4 regions of the Klebsiella sp. WP3-W18-ESBL-02 genome follow, and region 1 is predicted to be linked to each of the others. Evidence: predicted binding sites of a transcription regulator. Region 1 holds the regulator's gene; each other region holds the start of a gene.
What was found. Region 1 encodes PurR, which represses purine synthesis genes. Its sites were predicted from a motif close to CANGCAAACGTTTGCNTG; they were not measured.
Positions count from the first base shown of each region.

Region 2: a site for PurR is predicted at 1,711-1,728, ahead of purE (5-(carboxyamino)imidazole ribonucleotide mutase). Genes of this name have one in related genera too.
Region 3: a site for PurR is predicted at 2,360-2,377, ahead of glyA (serine hydroxymethyltransferase). Genes of this name have one in related genera too.
Region 4: a site for PurR is predicted at 2,268-2,285, ahead of pyrD (quinone-dependent dihydroorotate dehydrogenase). Genes of this name have one in related genera too.

Region 1 is NZ_AP021972.1:2,353,955-2,358,167, reverse strand. Features, by position in the region: gene sodB (superoxide dismutase [Fe]) at 1-175, shown strand, start outside; gene H7R56_RS11145 (MFS transporter) at 252-1,418, opposite strand; gene H7R56_RS11140 (cytochrome bd-I oxidase subunit CydH) at 1,577-1,666, opposite strand; gene purR (HTH-type transcriptional repressor PurR) at 1,961-2,986, shown strand; gene punR (DNA-binding transcriptional activator PunR) at 3,005-3,916, opposite strand; gene punC (purine nucleoside transporter PunC) at 4,029-4,213, shown strand, end outside.
Region 2 is NZ_AP021972.1:3,690,188-3,694,400, forward strand. Features, by position in the region: gene cysS (cysteine--tRNA ligase) at 1-275, opposite strand, end outside; gene ppiB (peptidylprolyl isomerase B) at 461-955, shown strand; gene lpxH (UDP-2,3-diacylglucosamine diphosphatase) at 959-1,681, shown strand; gene purE (5-(carboxyamino)imidazole ribonucleotide mutase) at 1,799-2,308, shown strand; gene purK (5-(carboxyamino)imidazole ribonucleotide synthase) at 2,305-3,372, shown strand; gene mnmH (tRNA 2-selenouridine(34) synthase MnmH) at 3,479-4,213, shown strand, end outside.
Region 3 is NZ_AP021972.1:1,364,744-1,368,956, reverse strand. Features, by position in the region: gene hcaD (phenylpropionate dioxygenase ferredoxin reductase subunit) at 1-289, shown strand, start outside; gene H7R56_RS06555 (DoxX family protein) at 441-863, shown strand; gene glyA (serine hydroxymethyltransferase) at 989-2,242, opposite strand; gene hmpA (NO-inducible flavohemoprotein) at 2,569-3,759, shown strand; gene cadC (lysine decarboxylation/transport transcriptional activator CadC) at 3,895-4,213, shown strand, end outside.
Region 4 is NZ_AP021972.1:3,251,065-3,255,277, forward strand. Features, by position in the region: gene H7R56_RS15615 (YcbX family protein) at 1-467, shown strand, start outside; gene zapC (cell division protein ZapC) at 464-1,006, opposite strand; gene pyrD (quinone-dependent dihydroorotate dehydrogenase) at 1,172-2,182, opposite strand; gene ssuE (NADPH-dependent FMN reductase) at 2,432-3,007, shown strand; gene pepN (aminopeptidase N) at 3,097-4,213, opposite strand, start outside.

The DNA.
Region 1 (4,213 bases):
CGTATCCACGTCTAACGCCGGCACCCCGCTGACCACCGACGCGAAGCCGCTGTTGACCGTCGACGTGTGGGAACATGCTTACTATATTGACTACCGCAACGCCCGCCCTAACTACCTGGAGCACTTCTGGGCTCTGGTGAACTGGGCGTTCGTGGCTGAAAATCTGGCTGCGTAAGCACAAAAAACCCGGCGTTGCCATGCTTCGCCGGGTGATATGCCATCGCGCAGAAGGCTTGCCTTCTGCGTTTTTTTTACTCGCTGACCAGCGCCTGCGCACCACGGCGACGGCCGCTGAAGAACACGACCGCCAGCGCCAGCGCAGCAACGATCGCCCCCATCACCGGTACAAAGCTGTAGCCCAGCCCGCCCGATATAACCGCACCGCCGGCCACGGCCCCCAGCGCATTACCGAGGTTAAACGCGCCAATATTCACCGACGACGAAAGCCCCGGCGCTTCGTGTGCTACCCGCATCACGCGCATCTGTAGCGGCGGCACCACGGCAAACGTTGCCGCGCCCCACACCACCATGCTAAACGCCGCCCCCACCTGGCTCTGCGCCAGCCAGGGAATGGCCAGCATAATGGCCATCAGCAGCAGCAAGAAACCTTTGAGCGTACCGCTAACCGAGCGGTCAGCAAATTTGCCGCCAAGGAAGTTGCCAATAGAGAAGCCAACGCCAATCAATACCAGCATCAACGTAATAAATCCCGGCGTGGCGTGCGTCAGGGTCCGCAATACCGGCGAAATGTAGGTATAAAGCGTAAACATCGCACCAGCGCCGAGCACGGTGGTCAGTAAGGCAGAAAGTACCTGTGGGCGCACCAGTACCGCCAGCTCACGCTTAACGTCCGGTTTTTCCCCTGCCCCACCCTTCGGCAGCGACAGCCACAGCCCCGCCATGGCGACAATCCCAAGGCCAGCGGTCGCCAGGAACGACATGCGCCAGCCAATGGTTTCACCCAGCCAGGTCGCCGCCGGAACGCCGCCGATATTGGCAATTGTCAGGCCCATAAACATGGTCGCTACCGCGCTCGCCTGCTTATGCTTCGGCACAACGCTCGCGGCAACCACCGACCCCAGACCAAAGAACGCGCCGTGGTTGAGGCTGGTAATAATGCGCGACAGCATCAGCGTGGTGTAGTCAGGCGAGATAGCCGACAGCACGTTACCAAGGGTAAAAATCGCCATCAGGAAAATCAGCGCATTGCGCCGCGCGCGATGAGACAACAGCAGCGTCATCAGCGGGGCCCCGACCATCACGCCCACGGCGTAGGCGCTGATCAACATTCCAGCGGCGGGAATAGAGACGTCAACGCCCTTCGCAATGACCGGCAGCAGCCCCATGGGCGAAAATTCGGTGGTCCCTATGCCAAAGGCGCCAATCGCCAGGGCAAGCAGGGGATAATTGACTTTCATGCAAAAACTCCGGTTGGCCGCGCACAGCTGGCGGCATGACAACATAGGGCAAAAGCATGACATCAATCACAGAAAATCAGAAGTGTACAAAACAGCAAAAGATTATTGCTAATTTGATAACAATTGACGGGAGGGAGCGAACTCCCTCACCGGAGGAATTAATGCAATACGGCGGTCAGTGCAGCGGCAACAATGAGCGCAAGCGTAATAATGGTAGTGGTGAGCGACAGCTTAAGTTCGGTACTCATCAATTTTTCTCCTTTTTATTGCCACAGTGAAACTGAGCTTACTCATTTTTGCACAGATAATCGTAAAAATCTTCACAGATTTAGCAGGATGTTGTTTTTTGCTCTTCCACTTTGCGTCGGGATACGTCAAAATTCGACGCTTATTTATAAGCGTACCGGCCATTGACCCCCTCCTGTCGTCCTGTATCGTTTTCCCGGCGAATCGCAATTCACAAAATTGCGTCAGGGTGTGTGAAGGCAAACGTTTTCCTTTCGATTTTTTCAGGGGCAGGCCAGGGTCTGGAGTGAGATGGAATGGCAACAATTAAAGATGTAGCGAAGCGCGCAAACGTTTCCACTACAACCGTATCACATGTAATTAACAAAACGCGTTTTGTCGCCGAAGAGACGCGTGAAGCGGTCTGGGCGGCGATTAAAGAACTGCACTACTCGCCGAGCGCCGTTGCCCGCAGCCTGAAGGTCAACCACACCAAATCCATTGGTTTGCTGGCCACCAGCAGTGAAGCAGCCTATTTTGCCGAAATTATTGAGGCCGTAGAGAAAAACTGCTTCCAGAAAGGGTATACCCTGATCCTCGGCAACGCGTGGAACAATCTTGAGAAGCAGCGCGCGTACCTGTCAATGATGGCGCAAAAGCGCGTCGACGGTCTGCTGGTCATGTGCTCAGAATACCCGGAGTCACTGCTCTCCATGCTGGAAGAGTATCGTCACATTCCAATGGTGGTGATGGACTGGGGCGAAGCCAAAGCCGATTTTACCGACTCGGTTATCGATAACGCCTTCGAAGGCGGTTATATGGCGGGCCGCTATCTGATCGAACGCGGCCATCGCGATATCGGCGTGATCCCGGGCCCGCTGGAGCGCAATACCGGCGCAGGCCGTCTGGCAGGCTTTATGAAAGCGATGGAAGAAGCGCAGATTAACGTACCGGCAAACTGGATTGTTCAGGGCGACTTTGAACCAGAATCCGGCTACCGGGCGATGCAGCAGATTCTGTCCCAGCACCCGCGCCCAACCGCCATCTTCTGCGGCGGCGATATTATGGCCATGGGCGCACTGTGTGCCGCCGATGAAATGGGGCTGCGCGTGCCGCAGGATATTTCGCTGATCGGGTATGATAACGTGCGTAACTCACGTTTCTTCACCCCCGCGCTGACCACTATCCATCAGCCGAAGGACTCGCTTGGCGAAACGGCCTTTAACATGCTGATGGATCGCATCGTCAGCAAGCGCGAAGAGTCACAGTCAATTGAGGTGCACCCGCGCCTGATTGAGCGTCGTTCTGTGGCCGACGGTCCATATCGCGACTACCGCCGTTAATCGCGTTCTGCGAGCGCCCTATACGGGCGTTCGCAGCCACTCCTCGTTCAGCGTCTCACTATCCCCCAGATACTCCAGCAGCCAGCTTAATGCCGGTGACGCTTCACTTTGCTGCCACGTGAGGCAACAGGCGGCATCCGGGAACGGGTTCTCCAGCGTCAGTGCGACCCACTCTCCGCTCTCCAGCCATGGCTGAGCCAGATGCCCCGGCACCATCGCCGCACATAAGCCGGCGGAAATACAGGTTTCTGACGACGCCCAATCCGGCACCACCACGCGTTTTTGGTTATCCAGCAGCCAGGTCGTACGCTTAGGCAGCGAACGTGAGGTATCCTCGCGCACCAGTGACGGCCAGTTGCGCAGTACATCATCGCTGAGCGGCCCATCCAGACGCGCCAGCGGATGTGCGCTGGACACCACGCAGTGCCAGTTGAGCATTCCCATATCCCTAAAAGCAAAGCGCCCCCCGACCGGAATCGCCTGCGTGGCGCCAATCGCCAGCTCGACGCGGCCGTCCGCCAGCGCATCCCATACGCCGTTAAAGACTTCCTGGTAAACAATCAGCTCAACGTCGCTAAAGTGACGGTAAAAATCGACGATCAGCTGGCGCGTACGCTGTGGCTTAACAATATTATCAACGGCAATCGCCAACTGGCCACGCCAGCCGTTGGCAATCTGCTGGCACTGCTGGCGGGTGATCTGCATTTTTTTGATAACAGACCGCCCTTCTTTCAGGAACCATGCCCCGGCAGGCGTTAATTCCACGTCGCGATGACGGCGTTCAAACAGCGGTACAGCCAGCCACTCTTCCAGCTGTCGTACCGTATAGCTTACCGCAGAAGGCACACGATGCAGTTCCTGCGCGGCGGCGCTAAAGCTACCGTTACGCGCTACCGCATCAACGACTTCAAGAGAATATTCAGACCACATTTTCTGCCTGCAAAAAATTTGAATCCATGGCTCAAATATTAGCGTTTCACAACCCTGAATGCACTCTCTACACTCGGCGGCAAGGTTAATATCAGATAATAAAGGGCAATTTATGCAACCTGGGAAAGGATTTTTAGTCTGGCTCGCGGGGCTGAGCGTGCTGGGTTTTCTGGCCACCGACATGTACCTGCCTGCTTTTGCTGCCATTCAGCAAGACCTGCAAACGCCGGCCTCGGCGGTCAGCGCCAGCCTGAGTTTGTTCCTGGCCGGCTTCGCCGTCGCGCAGCTGCTGTGGGG
Region 2 (4,213 bases), 1.3 Mb from region 1:
ATGCGATCCACCAGCGCAACAAAGCTTTCGCCGTTTTCATTGGCACGTTTGATAATTTTGTCGTCAATATCGGTGATGTTACGCACATACTTCAGCTTATAACCGAGGAAACGCAGGTAACGCGCGACGACGTCGAAGGAGACGAAGGTGCGGCCATGGCCGATATGACAGAGATCGTAAACGGTGATACCACACACGTACATGCCGACTTCACCGGCGTGAATAGGCTTAAATTCCTCTTTTTGGCGGGTCATTGTATTGAAGATTTTTAGCATCGAGAATTCCATGTTTACGTGTGTGAACCGGGCATACGCCTGAAACGGTATATTCTACCCGTAATTCAACCCGGAAGCAGCACACAATGCAAGGTGATCGATGTCCCGGCTTATGCTATAACAGACGCCTATATGCCGCCCACCGTCGGGCGAAAGCACCACAATAAACGGAACAGGATGCAGAAATGGTTACTTTCCACACTAATCACGGCGACATCGTTATCAAAACTTTCGACGACAAAGCGCCGGAAACAGTTAAAAACTTCCTGGATTACTGCCGCGAAGGTTTCTACGACAACACCATCTTCCACCGTGTTATCAACGGATTCATGATTCAGGGCGGCGGCTTCGAGCCGGGCATGAAGCAGAAAACCACCAAAGAAGCGATCAAGAACGAAGCGAACAACGGTCTGAAAAACACCCGTGGTACGCTGGCCATGGCGCGTACTCAGGCTCCGCACTCCGCCACCGCCCAGTTCTTCATTAACGTTGCCGACAACGACTTCCTGAACTTCTCCGGCGAAAGCCTGCAGGGTTGGGGCTACTGCGTGTTTGCTGAAGTGGTTGAAGGTATGGACGTTGTTGACAAGATCAAAGGCGTTTCCACCGGCCGCAGCGGTATGCATCAGGACGTTCCGAAAGAAGACGTTGTGATCACCAGCGTGACCGTCAGCGAGTAATTAGTGGCGACACTTTTTATCGCAGATTTGCACCTGCAAACAGAAGAACCGGCGATTACCGCCGGTTTTCTGCGTTTTTTACGCGGTGAAGCTCGCCAGGCCGACGCACTGTATATCTTAGGCGACCTGTTCGAGGCGTGGATTGGCGATGACGATCCGAATCCGCTGCACCGTGAAATGGCTGCGGCCATTAAATCGCTGGTTGACGCTGGCGTACCCTGTTTCTTTATTCACGGCAATCGTGACTTCCTGATAGGCAAACGCTTTGCCCGCGAGAGCGGTATGCTGCTGCTGCCCGAAGAACAGGTGCTCGATCTCTATGGCCGCCGGCTGCTGATTATGCACGGCGACACGCTTTGTACCGACGATCCCGGCTATCTGGCCTTCCGCGCAAAAGTACATACTCCTTGGATTCAAAGGCTGTTCCTCGCCCTGCCGCTGTTTATTCGCCGCCGTATTGCGCAGAAAATGCGTCACGACAGCAAAGCCGCCAATAGCCACAAGTCGATGGACATCATGGATGTAAACCAGAATGCCGTCGTCGCGGTGATGGAAAAACATCAGGTGCAGTGGCTGATTCACGGTCATACGCATCGTCCGGCTATCCATGAGCTCAACGCCAACGGCGCGCTGGCGCACCGCGTGGTGCTCGGAGCATGGCACAGCAACGGCTCGATGGTCAAAGTGACCCAGGACGACGTTGAGCTGATTCCTTTCGCGTTTTAAATTTCCGTCTGAATACGCCATTTCACGGCGACGCAACCGTTTTCCTTGCCCATTTTCCGTGGTATTCTCTGTGGCCTCTAAGTCGTGTGCAGCACACCCACAGGAGTTTTCAGACGCATGTCTTCCCGCAATAATCCGGCACGTATCGCCATCGTGATGGGGTCCAAAAGCGACTGGGCTACCATGCAGTTCGCCGCAGAAATCCTTGATATTCTGAATGTTCCTCACCATGTTGAAGTGGTTTCCGCCCACCGCACGCCCGATAAGCTGTTCAGTTTTGCCGAAACAGCGGAAGAGAACGGCTACCAGGTGATTATTGCCGGAGCCGGCGGTGCAGCGCACTTACCCGGAATGATTGCCGCCAAAACGCTGGTACCGGTGCTGGGCGTGCCGGTACAGAGCGCGGCATTAAGCGGCGTCGATAGTCTCTACTCTATCGTACAGATGCCGCGCGGGATCCCGGTAGGGACGCTGGCGATTGGTAAAGCCGGCGCCGCCAACGCCGCGCTGCTGGCCGCACAGATTCTGGCTCAGCACGATGCGCAGTTGCATCAGCGTCTGGCCGAGTGGCGCCAAGCACAAACCGATGACGTTCTGGAAAACCCGGACCCGCGAGGTGCCGCATGAAGCAGGTCTGCGTACTGGGCAACGGCCAGCTTGGCCGTATGCTGCGTCAGGCCGGTGAACCGCTGGGCATTGCCGTCTGGCCGGTAGGACTAGAAGCTGACCCGGCCGCCGTGCCGTTCCAGCAGAGCGTGATTACCGCTGAAATTGAACGCTGGCCGGAAACCGCCCTGACCCGCGAGCTGGCCGAGCATACCGCTTTTGTAAACCGCGACGTCTTCCCGATTATCGCCGACCGTCTGACGCAAAAGCAGCTCTTCGATAAGCTCGGCCTGGCCACCGCCCCGTGGCAACTGCTGGCCAGCGAGCAAGAGTGGCCGGCCGTATTTGACCGTCTGGGCGAGCTGGCGATCGTCAAGCGCCGCACCGGCGGCTACGACGGCCGCGGCCAGTGGCGCCTGCGCAAAGACGATACCGCGCAGCTGCCGGAAGAGTGCTATGGCGAATGCATCGTCGAGCAGGGGATTAATTTCTCCGGCGAAGTGTCGCTGGTGGGCGCCCGCGCGCGCGACGGCAGCACCGTATTTTATCCGTTGACCCACAACCTGCATCAGGACGGTATTCTGCGCATGAGCGTTGCCTTCCCGCAGGCCGATGCCCAACAGCAGGCGCAGGCAGAAGCCATGCTCAGCGCCATTATGCAAGCGCTGAACTACGTCGGCGTGATGGCCATGGAGTGTTTTATCACGCCGGGCGGGCTGCTGATTAACGAACTGGCGCCGCGCGTGCACAACAGCGGCCACTGGACGCAGAACGGCGCGTCGATTAGCCAGTTCGAACTGCACCTGCGCGCCATTACCGATCTGCCGCTGCCGCCGCCGGTGGTCAACAGCCCGTCGGTGATGGTTAACCTGATTGGTACCGATCTCAACTATGACTGGCTGAAGCTGCCGCTGGTGCATCTGCACTGGTACGACAAAGAGGTTCGCCCGGGTCGTAAAGTGGGCCACCTTAACCTCAGCGACAGCGACACCGGCCGCCTCAGCGCAACGCTGGAAGCGCTGGTTCCGCTGCTGCCAGGCGAATACGCCAGCGGCATTGCCTGGGCGCAAGCACGCCTGAAGTAAGCCTTTAGTGCCGGGGAAAGAATCTAACGCTTCCCCGGCCCCCTCCTTGAAGCGTAAAATCCTGCCCTAAACGCCATACCCCACTTTGCCAGAGAAGGATTGCCCCATGGAAAATGGGACGGATTACTGCGCCATTCTGCGCGCGGAAACGCCCATCATTGACGTTCGCGCCCCGGTTGAGTTTGCCCACGGCGCGGTGCCTGCAGCCGTGAACCTACCGTTGATGACCGATGATGAACGCGCAGCCGTCGGCACCTGCTATAAACGTCAAGGCGCGGAAGCCGCCCTCGCGCTCGGCCACAAACTGGTTGCCGGTGAGACGCGCCAGCGCCGCATCGACGCATGGCTGGCGGCCTGTCGACAGGCGCCGCAGGGCTATCTGTGCTGCGCGCGCGGCGGGCAGCGTTCGCATATTGTGCAAAGCTGGCTTAAAGACCAGGGCATTGATTACCCGCTGATCGTCGGCGGCTACAAGGCGCTGCGCCAGGCGGCAATGCAGGCGACGGAAGCACTGGTTCGTCATCCGATCGTGCTGGTCGGCGGCTGTACCGGTAATGGCAAAACGCCGCTGGTTCGCCAGCAGCCTCAGGGCATCGACCTGGAAGGGTTAGCACACCATCGCGGTTCTTCATTCGGCCGGACCCTCAGCGCCCAGTTTTCCCAGGCGACCTTTGAGAACCACCTAGCGACGGCGCTGCTGAAGGGCGCACATCAGCGGGATCGCGTACGCTGGGTGCTGGAAGATGAAGGCCGAATGATTGGCGCAAATCATCTGCCGGAATGCCTGCGCGAGCGCATGGCGCAGTCGCCTATCGCCGTGGTCGAGGACCCGTTTGAGATC
Region 3 (4,213 bases), 990 kb from region 1:
GATGCTCAACCTGCCTCCGCCCGCCGCCGGGCCGAGCTGGTTCTGGACCGATCAGTACAGCGATAACCTGCAGTTTATCGGCGACATGCACGGCGACAGCTGGCTGTGTCGTGGCGATCCGAATGCGCATCAAGCCATCTGGTTCCAGCTGCGCGAAGGCGTACTGGTCGGTGCCGTCGCGCTGAATAACGGGCGCGACGTACGCGTACTGCGCAAGCTTATCCAATCGGGACGATCGGTCAGTGAAACCGCGCTGTGTGATGAAAGCGTTGCATTGAAGTCGCTTTAACACGTTCAGACCTCCTTTCCCTACGGAAAGGAGGTCTATCGACGTTGTTGACTCAACCAACAGCCAAATGACTGATTTCTCGTTCCTGTGTGGCAAGTCACAAAATTATGTATTACGTTTAAAACATACATACTTACACTAAGGAACGGCCATGAACTCGCTTCGCTATCTCGACTTTGGCGCCTCACGCGATTTGCTGCTGCTAATCGCCCGTATCGCCATTGTGCTGCTGTTTATTCTCTCCGGTTACCCCAAAATGCTTCACTACGACGGCACGGTGCAGTACATGGCGTCAATCGGTACGCCGATGCCCGCGCTGGCGGCGATTATCGCGATTGTGATGGAAGTTCCGGCCGTTATTCTGATCATTCTTGGCTTCTTCACTCGTCCTCTGGCGATTATCTTTCTGTTCTATACGCTAGGGACGGCGGTGATAGGCCTCCATTACTGGGATATGACCGGCGATGCGGTGATGGCGAATATGATTAACTTCTATAAGAACATCAGTATCGCGGGGGCGTTCCTGCTGCTGGCCATTGTCGGGCCGGGGAAAATTTCGCTGGATCGGCGCTAGCTTTTTTCCTGGTGGCGGCTTCGCCTTATCAGGCCTGCGCAGCATGTCGGCTCGATAAGCGTAGCGCCATCGGGCATAAAAAAAGGCCGCATTCGCGGCCTTTTTTTACATCTGACGATTAGCGCTTATGCGTAAACCGGGAAGCGAGCGCAGATATCCAGCACTTTTGCTTTCACGCGTTCGATGGTGGCTTCATCATTGATGTTATCCAGCACGTCACACATCCAGCCAGCCAGCTCCTTCGCTTCCGCTTCTTTGAAGCCGCGGCGAGTGATAGCCGGAGAACCGATGCGGATACCGGAAGTCACAAACGGGCTCTTCGGATCGTTCGGCACGCTGTTTTTGTTCACGGTGATGTTAGCGCGACCCAGGGCAGCGTCAGCTTCTTTACCGGTCAGGTTTTTATCCACCAGGTCCAGCAGGAACAGGTGGTTTTCAGTCCCGCCAGACACCACTTTGTAACCGCGGTTCAGGAACACTTCCACCATCGCTTTGGCGTTTTTCGCAACCTGCTGCTGGTAGACTTTGAACTCCGGCTCCATCGCTTCTTTCAGCGCTACCGCTTTACCGGCAATCACGTGCATCAGCGGGCCGCCCTGCGCGCTTGGGAACACGGCAGAGTTCAGTTTTTTGTACAGCTCTTCATCACCACCTTTCGCCAGGATCAGGCCGCCGCGCGGACCCGCCAGGGTTTTGTGGGTCGTGGTGGTCACAACGTGAGCATGCGGAACCGGGTTCGGGTAAACGCCTGCGGCAATCAGACCCGCAACGTGCGCCATGTCAACGAACAGGTAAGCGCCGATGCTGTCGGCGATTTCACGCATTTTTGCCCAATCGACTACGCCGGAGTAAGCAGAGAAGCCGCCGATGATCATCTTCGGTTTGTGGGTCTGCGCCAGCTTGGCCATTTCTTCGTAGTCAATTTTGCCGGACTCGTCGATACCATAAGGCACGATGTTGTACAGTTTGCCGGAGAAGTTAACCGGAGAGCCGTGAGTCAGGTGGCCGCCCTGCGCCAGGTTCATACCCAGCACGGTATCGCCCGGCTGCAGCAGCGCGGTGTAGACAGCAAAGTTAGCCTGAGAACCCGAGTGCGGCTGAACGTTAGCATAGTCGGCGCCGAACAGTTCTTTCGCGCGGTCGATAGCCAGCTGTTCCACGATATCGACGTATTCACAGCCGCCGTAGTAACGCTTACCCGGATAACCTTCAGCATATTTGTTGGTCAGCTGAGAGCCCTGCGCCTGCATAACGCGTGGGCTGGTGTAGTTTTCGGAGGCGATCAGTTCAATGTGCTCTTCCTGACGTACTTTTTCTTGCTCCATAGCCTGCCACAGTTCGGCATCATAATCGGCAATGTTCATTTCACGCTTTAACATCCGCATCTCCTGACTCAGCTAACAATAAAATTTTGGCCTGAAAAAGGCAGTCCTGTTGGACAACGGCCCACAGTATAACTGATTAGTTCTGTGATAACAGGTCTTGACAAACGAAATTACGCAAACGTTTACCTTCAGGCTGCACAAGGGCTTGAGGAATAAAGCACTTGATAAGGTAAACGGATTTCTTTTCAGGATTGTGATGCGAATAATTCATGTTGTAACCGCGATGATGCATTGTCACAAAGAACCATTTACAAAGAAGGGTTATTTTTATAAGATGCATTTAACATGCAACAATAGATAACACGTAAGGAAAACCTGCCATGCTAGATGCTCAAACCATCGCGACCGTGAAAGCCACCATTCCGCTGCTGGTTGAAACCGGCCCGAAGCTCACCGCCCACTTTTATGACCGGATGTTTACCCATAATCCGGAGCTGAAAGAGATTTTCAATATGAGCAACCAGCGCAACGGCGATCAGCGTGAAGCGCTGTTCAACGCGATTGCCGCCTATGCCAGTAATATTGAAAATCTGCCGGCTCTGCTGCCAGCGGTGGAGAAAATTGCGCAGAAGCACACTAGCTTCCAGATTAAGCCAGAGCAGTACAACATTGTCGGTGCTCATCTGTTAGCGACGCTGGATGAGATGTTCAGCCCGGGTCAGGAAGTGCTGGACGCATGGGGTAAAGCCTACGGCGTGCTGGCCGGCGTGTTTATCCAGCGTGAAGCGGAGATCTATCAGGACAACGCCAACAAAACCGGCGGCTGGGAAGGCACTCGTGCTTTCCGCATCGTCAAAAAAATCCCGCAAAGCGCGCTGGTCGCCAGCTTCGAAATGGAACCGGTAGACGGTGAGCCCGTCGCGGATTATCAGCCGGGGCAGTATCTGGCGGTCTGGCTGAAGCCGGAAGATTTTGCATTCCAGGAAATTCGTCAGTATTCACTGACGCGCAGCCCGAACGGTAAGGGTTACCGCATTGCGGTAAAACGCGAAAACGGCGGCCAGGTTTCAAACTGGCTGCATAACGCGGCAAAAGAAGGCGATGTTATCCATCTGGCTGCACCTGCTGGCGATTTCTTCCTGAATGTTTCCGCGCAGACGCCGGTTACCTTGATTTCCGGCGGCGTCGGCCAGACGCCGATGCTGGCGATGCTGGATAGTCTGGCCAAACGCCACCATCCGGCGCAGGTAAACTGGTTCCACGCGGCGGAAAACGGTGAAGTTCACGCCTTTGCGGATGAAGTGAAGGCCCACGGCGCAGCGCTGCCGCACTTCCGCTCGCATGTGTGGTATCGCACGCCAACCGACGCCGATCGCGAAGCAGGTGCCTTTGATAGCGAAGGCCTGATGACGCTGGCCCCGCTGGCAGAAAGTCTGCAGGACCCGCAGATGCAGTTCTATCTCTGTGGCCCGATTGCCTTTATGCAACACGCCGCGAAACAGCTGGTGGCGCAGGGCATCAACGCCGAACGCATTCATTACGAATGCTTCGGGCCGCACAAAGTTCTGTAATTATTTCTTTCCAGGCGGGCATGATTGCCCGCCTGCCTCTCCCTGCCAACGCTCGCTGAGGTCAAAAAAACGGGTAGTTAATTGTGTTATGATTAGGCCTCTATCCTATTTTTTATCCTTTGGCGATTCATTTATATGCAACAACCGGTCGTACGCGTTGGGGAATGGCTGATCGCACCCTCTATTAATCAAATCAGCCGCCCTGGACAACAGCTCACCCTGGAACCTCGATTAATCGATTTGCTGATGTACTTTGCCCAGCATCCGGGTGAAGTGCTGAGCCGTGATGAACTGATCGATAATATCTGGATGCGCAACATGGTGACCAGCCACGTGGTCACCCAGAGCATTTCTGAACTACGCAAGTCGCTTCGCAGCGGCGATGATGGTCACGCTGAATACATTATAACCGTCCCGAAACGCGGCTATCAGCTGACGGCAGAAGTGACCTGGC
Region 4 (4,213 bases), 900 kb from region 1:
AGAAGGGGCAAAAGCATCCCGCCGGGGAACCGTTAAATACTCTGCAGACGTTTCGTACCGATTCGGCCAGCGGCGACGTCGATTTTGGCCAGAATCTGATTGCCCGCAATAGCGGCGTTGTACGCGTGGGTGATGAGGTGGATATTCTCGCGACCGGGCCGGGCAAAGTCTATACCGCCGCGCAGAGCGACGAAGCCGTGGCGCCGCAGGCGCAGCAAAATGCGTTGGTCGATATTGACTGGGAGGGAAACACCTTCAGCGGCAATAATCAGCAGGTATTGCTGGAGCAGCTCGAGCAGCAGGGTATTCGCATCCCCTACACCTGCCGCGCTGGCCTGTGCGGTAGCTGCCGCGTGACGCTGGTTGAAGGGGAAGTCAGCCCGCTTAAGAAAAGCGCGGTCGCGGCCGACGGCACCATACTGAGCTGCAGCTGCATACCTAAAACGGCGCTGAAGCTAAAAAGTTAAACCGCCTGTTCCAGGCTGTAACCGTCGAGCCCAGGCTGCGGTTGCAGCCTGTCATTCATCACTTTGATCGGGTCGCCAAGCTGCATTGTGCGCCCGGCCAGAACCAGACCCGGCTGGGCCAGCAGACACAGCGCGGCGTTCTCACCCGGCTCAACCACCAGCAGGTTCACCTGGCTGTCGTCATCGCTCAGCCAGACGCGAGCCGCATCGCCGGTGACCGGCGTCCAGGCATCTTGATGGGCGCGGAAGTGCCAGCTTTTCGGCATTTGCGGCTTCAGGAAGCGGATCGCCACCAGCGCGTTAAGAATAAGTTCAGCGCGGTGTTCTTTCGACAGCAGCAGGTCGCGGCATTTTTCTTCAAAAGAGAAATACAGTGCAGCGTCATCGACGCAAAAACCGGTAGGAGCAAAAGCATCGGGCGTTAACATGCGACGAGCAAAACGCGAGCGGAACAACATGCCGTTGGCTAAATCGAGCATCATACGATCGTGCTCTTCATCATAATACCAGCGCCAGTTATCATCAGGTTTAATTCGCATGTGTTTCCCCCATCATTTTTGCATCCATTGCGCTGTCTGTTCTTCCATTCCGTTATTGTCGCCCTAAATAATAAAAGACTAATATGTCTAAATAAGCAACAATAGGGAAATATAAAGCAACCAGGGCTGGAAATAAAGCCCTGGATCACATTACGAAGAAAAAGACTAGATGTGGGTGACGATTTCTTTAATCAGCGGTGGGCCTTTAAAAATAAAGCCGGAATAAATCTGTACCAGCGTTGCGCCAGCCGCCATCTTTTCGCGCGCCGCCATCACTGAATCGATACCACCGACGCCAATAATAGGCAGCTGACCTTTTAATTCAGCCGACAGCATACGAATAATTTCGGTACTTTTTAATTGTAATGGACGACCGCTCAAACCACCGGTTTCATCACAGTGTTTCATCCCCTGAACCAGCGAACGATCCAATGTCGTATTGGTGGCAATTACCCCATCGATATTATGGCGAAGCAAACTATCGGCCACCTGGATCAACTCCTCGTGAGAAAGATCCGGCGCGATCTTCACTGCCACAGGAACATATTTATGGTGCTTTTGCTGAAGCTCTGATTGTTTATTTTTAATACCAGAAAGCAGATCGTCCAGCGCCTCACCATATTGCAGCGTGCGTAATCCCGGGGTATTTGGCGATGAAATATTAATCGCAATATAACCGGCATAGGCGTAGATTTTTTCCATACAAATCAGATAGTCATCTTTGCCGTGCTCGACAGGGGTGTCTTTATTTTTGCCAATATTAATCCCCAGAATACCGTCGAAATGCGCCTTTTTAACGTTCTCAACCAAGTTATCTACACCATGGTTATTGAAGCCCATGCGGTTGATCAGCCCTTCCGCATCCACCAGGCGGAACAGGCGCGGTTTATCGTTACCCGGCTGCGCGCGCGGCGTAACGGTGCCAATTTCGATCGAACCAAATCCCATGGCCCCTAAGGCATCTATACATTCACCGTCTTTATCCAGACCGGCGGCCAGACCGAGAGGGTTTTTAAACGTCAGCCCCATACAGGTGACCGGTTTTTCCGGTACTTTCTGGCGCACGAGCGCTTCCAGCGGCGTACCGGTGACACGGCGTAATTGTTGGAACGTTAATTCATGAGCGCGCTCTGGATCGAGCTGGAAAAGTGCTTTACGAACGAAGGGATAGTACATGAACTCTCCTGGATTCCCGGTGTGCAAACCGGGGGCGTATTATGTGCGATCTTGCTTCGAAAGGGAATTGACCTATGGCAAAAAAAGCGCAATCGTTTTCCTCTCCTCCTTTATCGCGCTCAGCGCATATGCATTTTCCGGTAATCCTACGCCGGAAAAAGTATTTCGCGCGCCAGAACGGCTTTGAGACACTGGTACAAATGTTATCAACTTTAACTTTATGTTTATTTTTGGTTATAAGGAGAGATTATGCGCGTCATTACTTTAGCTGGCAGTCCCCGCTTTCCTTCTCGCTCCAGCGCGCTGCTGGAATACGCACGCGAGAAGCTGTCAGCGGCCGACGTCGAAGTGTTTCACTGGCATCTGCAGAATTTTGCGCCGGAAGATCTCTTCCACGCTCGTTTTGACAGCCCGGCGCTGCAAACCTTAACCGAACAGTTGAGCCATGCGGATGGGCTTATTATCGCCACGCCGGTGTATAAAGCCTCATTTGCCGGCGCGTTAAAGGCTCTGCTCGATCTGCTGCCAGAGCGCGCGCTGGAAGGAAAAATCGTGCTGCCGCTGGCCACCGGCGGCACCGTGGCGCATATGCTGGCGGTCGATTACGCCCTCAAACCGGTGCTCAACGCGCTGAAAGCACAGGAGATTCTGCAGGGCGTATTCGCCGACGACAGCCAGGTGACCGATTATCAGCACAAGCCGCAGTTCAGCCCGAACCTGCACACGCGGCTGGACAACGCGCTGGAGACATTCTGGCAGGCGCTGCACCGGCGGGACATTCAGGTCCCCGCTTTAAATACCGCGCGACAGGCTGCCCATGTTTGATAAAAAAAACGCCGCAGGCAAATACCCGCGGCGTTTTTCATTTATTGCGTGAAGAACCCCCGGGAGGTTAACGCCTTCCGGGGCAACGATTACGCTAGCGCTTTCGTAATCTTCTCGAACAGATCGCCGGACAGATTTTCCAGCCCTTTCAGCTGCTCCAGCGCCGCACGCATCAGCGCCTGGCGTTTGGCATCATAGCGTTTCAGGCGGATCAGCGGCTCAATCAGACGTGAAGCCACCTGCGGGTTTTTGCTGTTCAGTATGGTGAGCATTTCCACCAGGAACTGGTAGCCGCTACCGTCCTGGGCATGGAACGCCGCCGGGTTACTACCGGCAAAAGCACCTATCAGAGAGCGAATACGGTTCGGGTTATTCATACTGAATGAGCGATGGTTCAACAACTTACGCACCGTCGCCAGCACATCTTCCGCCGGACTGGTCGCTTGCAAAATCAGCCATTTATCCATCACCAGACCGTCGTGATGCCACTTATCATCATATTCCTGCATCAGGGCATCGCGACACGGCAGCTCTGCCGCCACGGCCGCCGACAGCGCCGCCAGCGCATCCGTCATGTTATCGGCATGATGGTACTGATCGCTCACCAGCTTATCGCCAAGCTCACGGTCACCAAATGCCAGATAGCGCAGGCAGGTATTGCGCAGCGAACGCTTGCCTATGTCGGCATGCTCTACGCGATAGCTGTCGAGCTTGTTGGCGTTATACACCGCCAGACATTCATCGGCCAGTTCAGTCGCCAGCGTACGGGTCAGCGCTTCGCGCACCGCAGCAATAGCGATAGGATCAATAATCTCGAACAGCTCAGCAATTTCGCTCGTTGATGGCAGCGTCAGGATTTCAGCCGCCAGCGCCGGGTCGATGTGCTCATCAAGCAGAATCGCGCGGAACGCATCGGCAACGTGTACCGGCAGCGACAGCGGCTGGCCCTGCTGATGGCGCGCGACGTTGAGTTTGATATAGGTCGCCAGCAGGCTCTGCGCCGCATCCCAACGGGAGAAATCGTTACGCGCATGACGCATCAGGAACGTGAGCTGCTGATCGCTCCATTTATACTCCAGCTTCACCGGCGCGGAGAACTCACGCAGCAGCGATGGCACCGGCTGGAAGTAAACATTATCAAAAACAAACGTTTGTTCTGCCTGAGTGACGTTCAGCACGTGATGCACCGGATGACCGTCTTTTTGC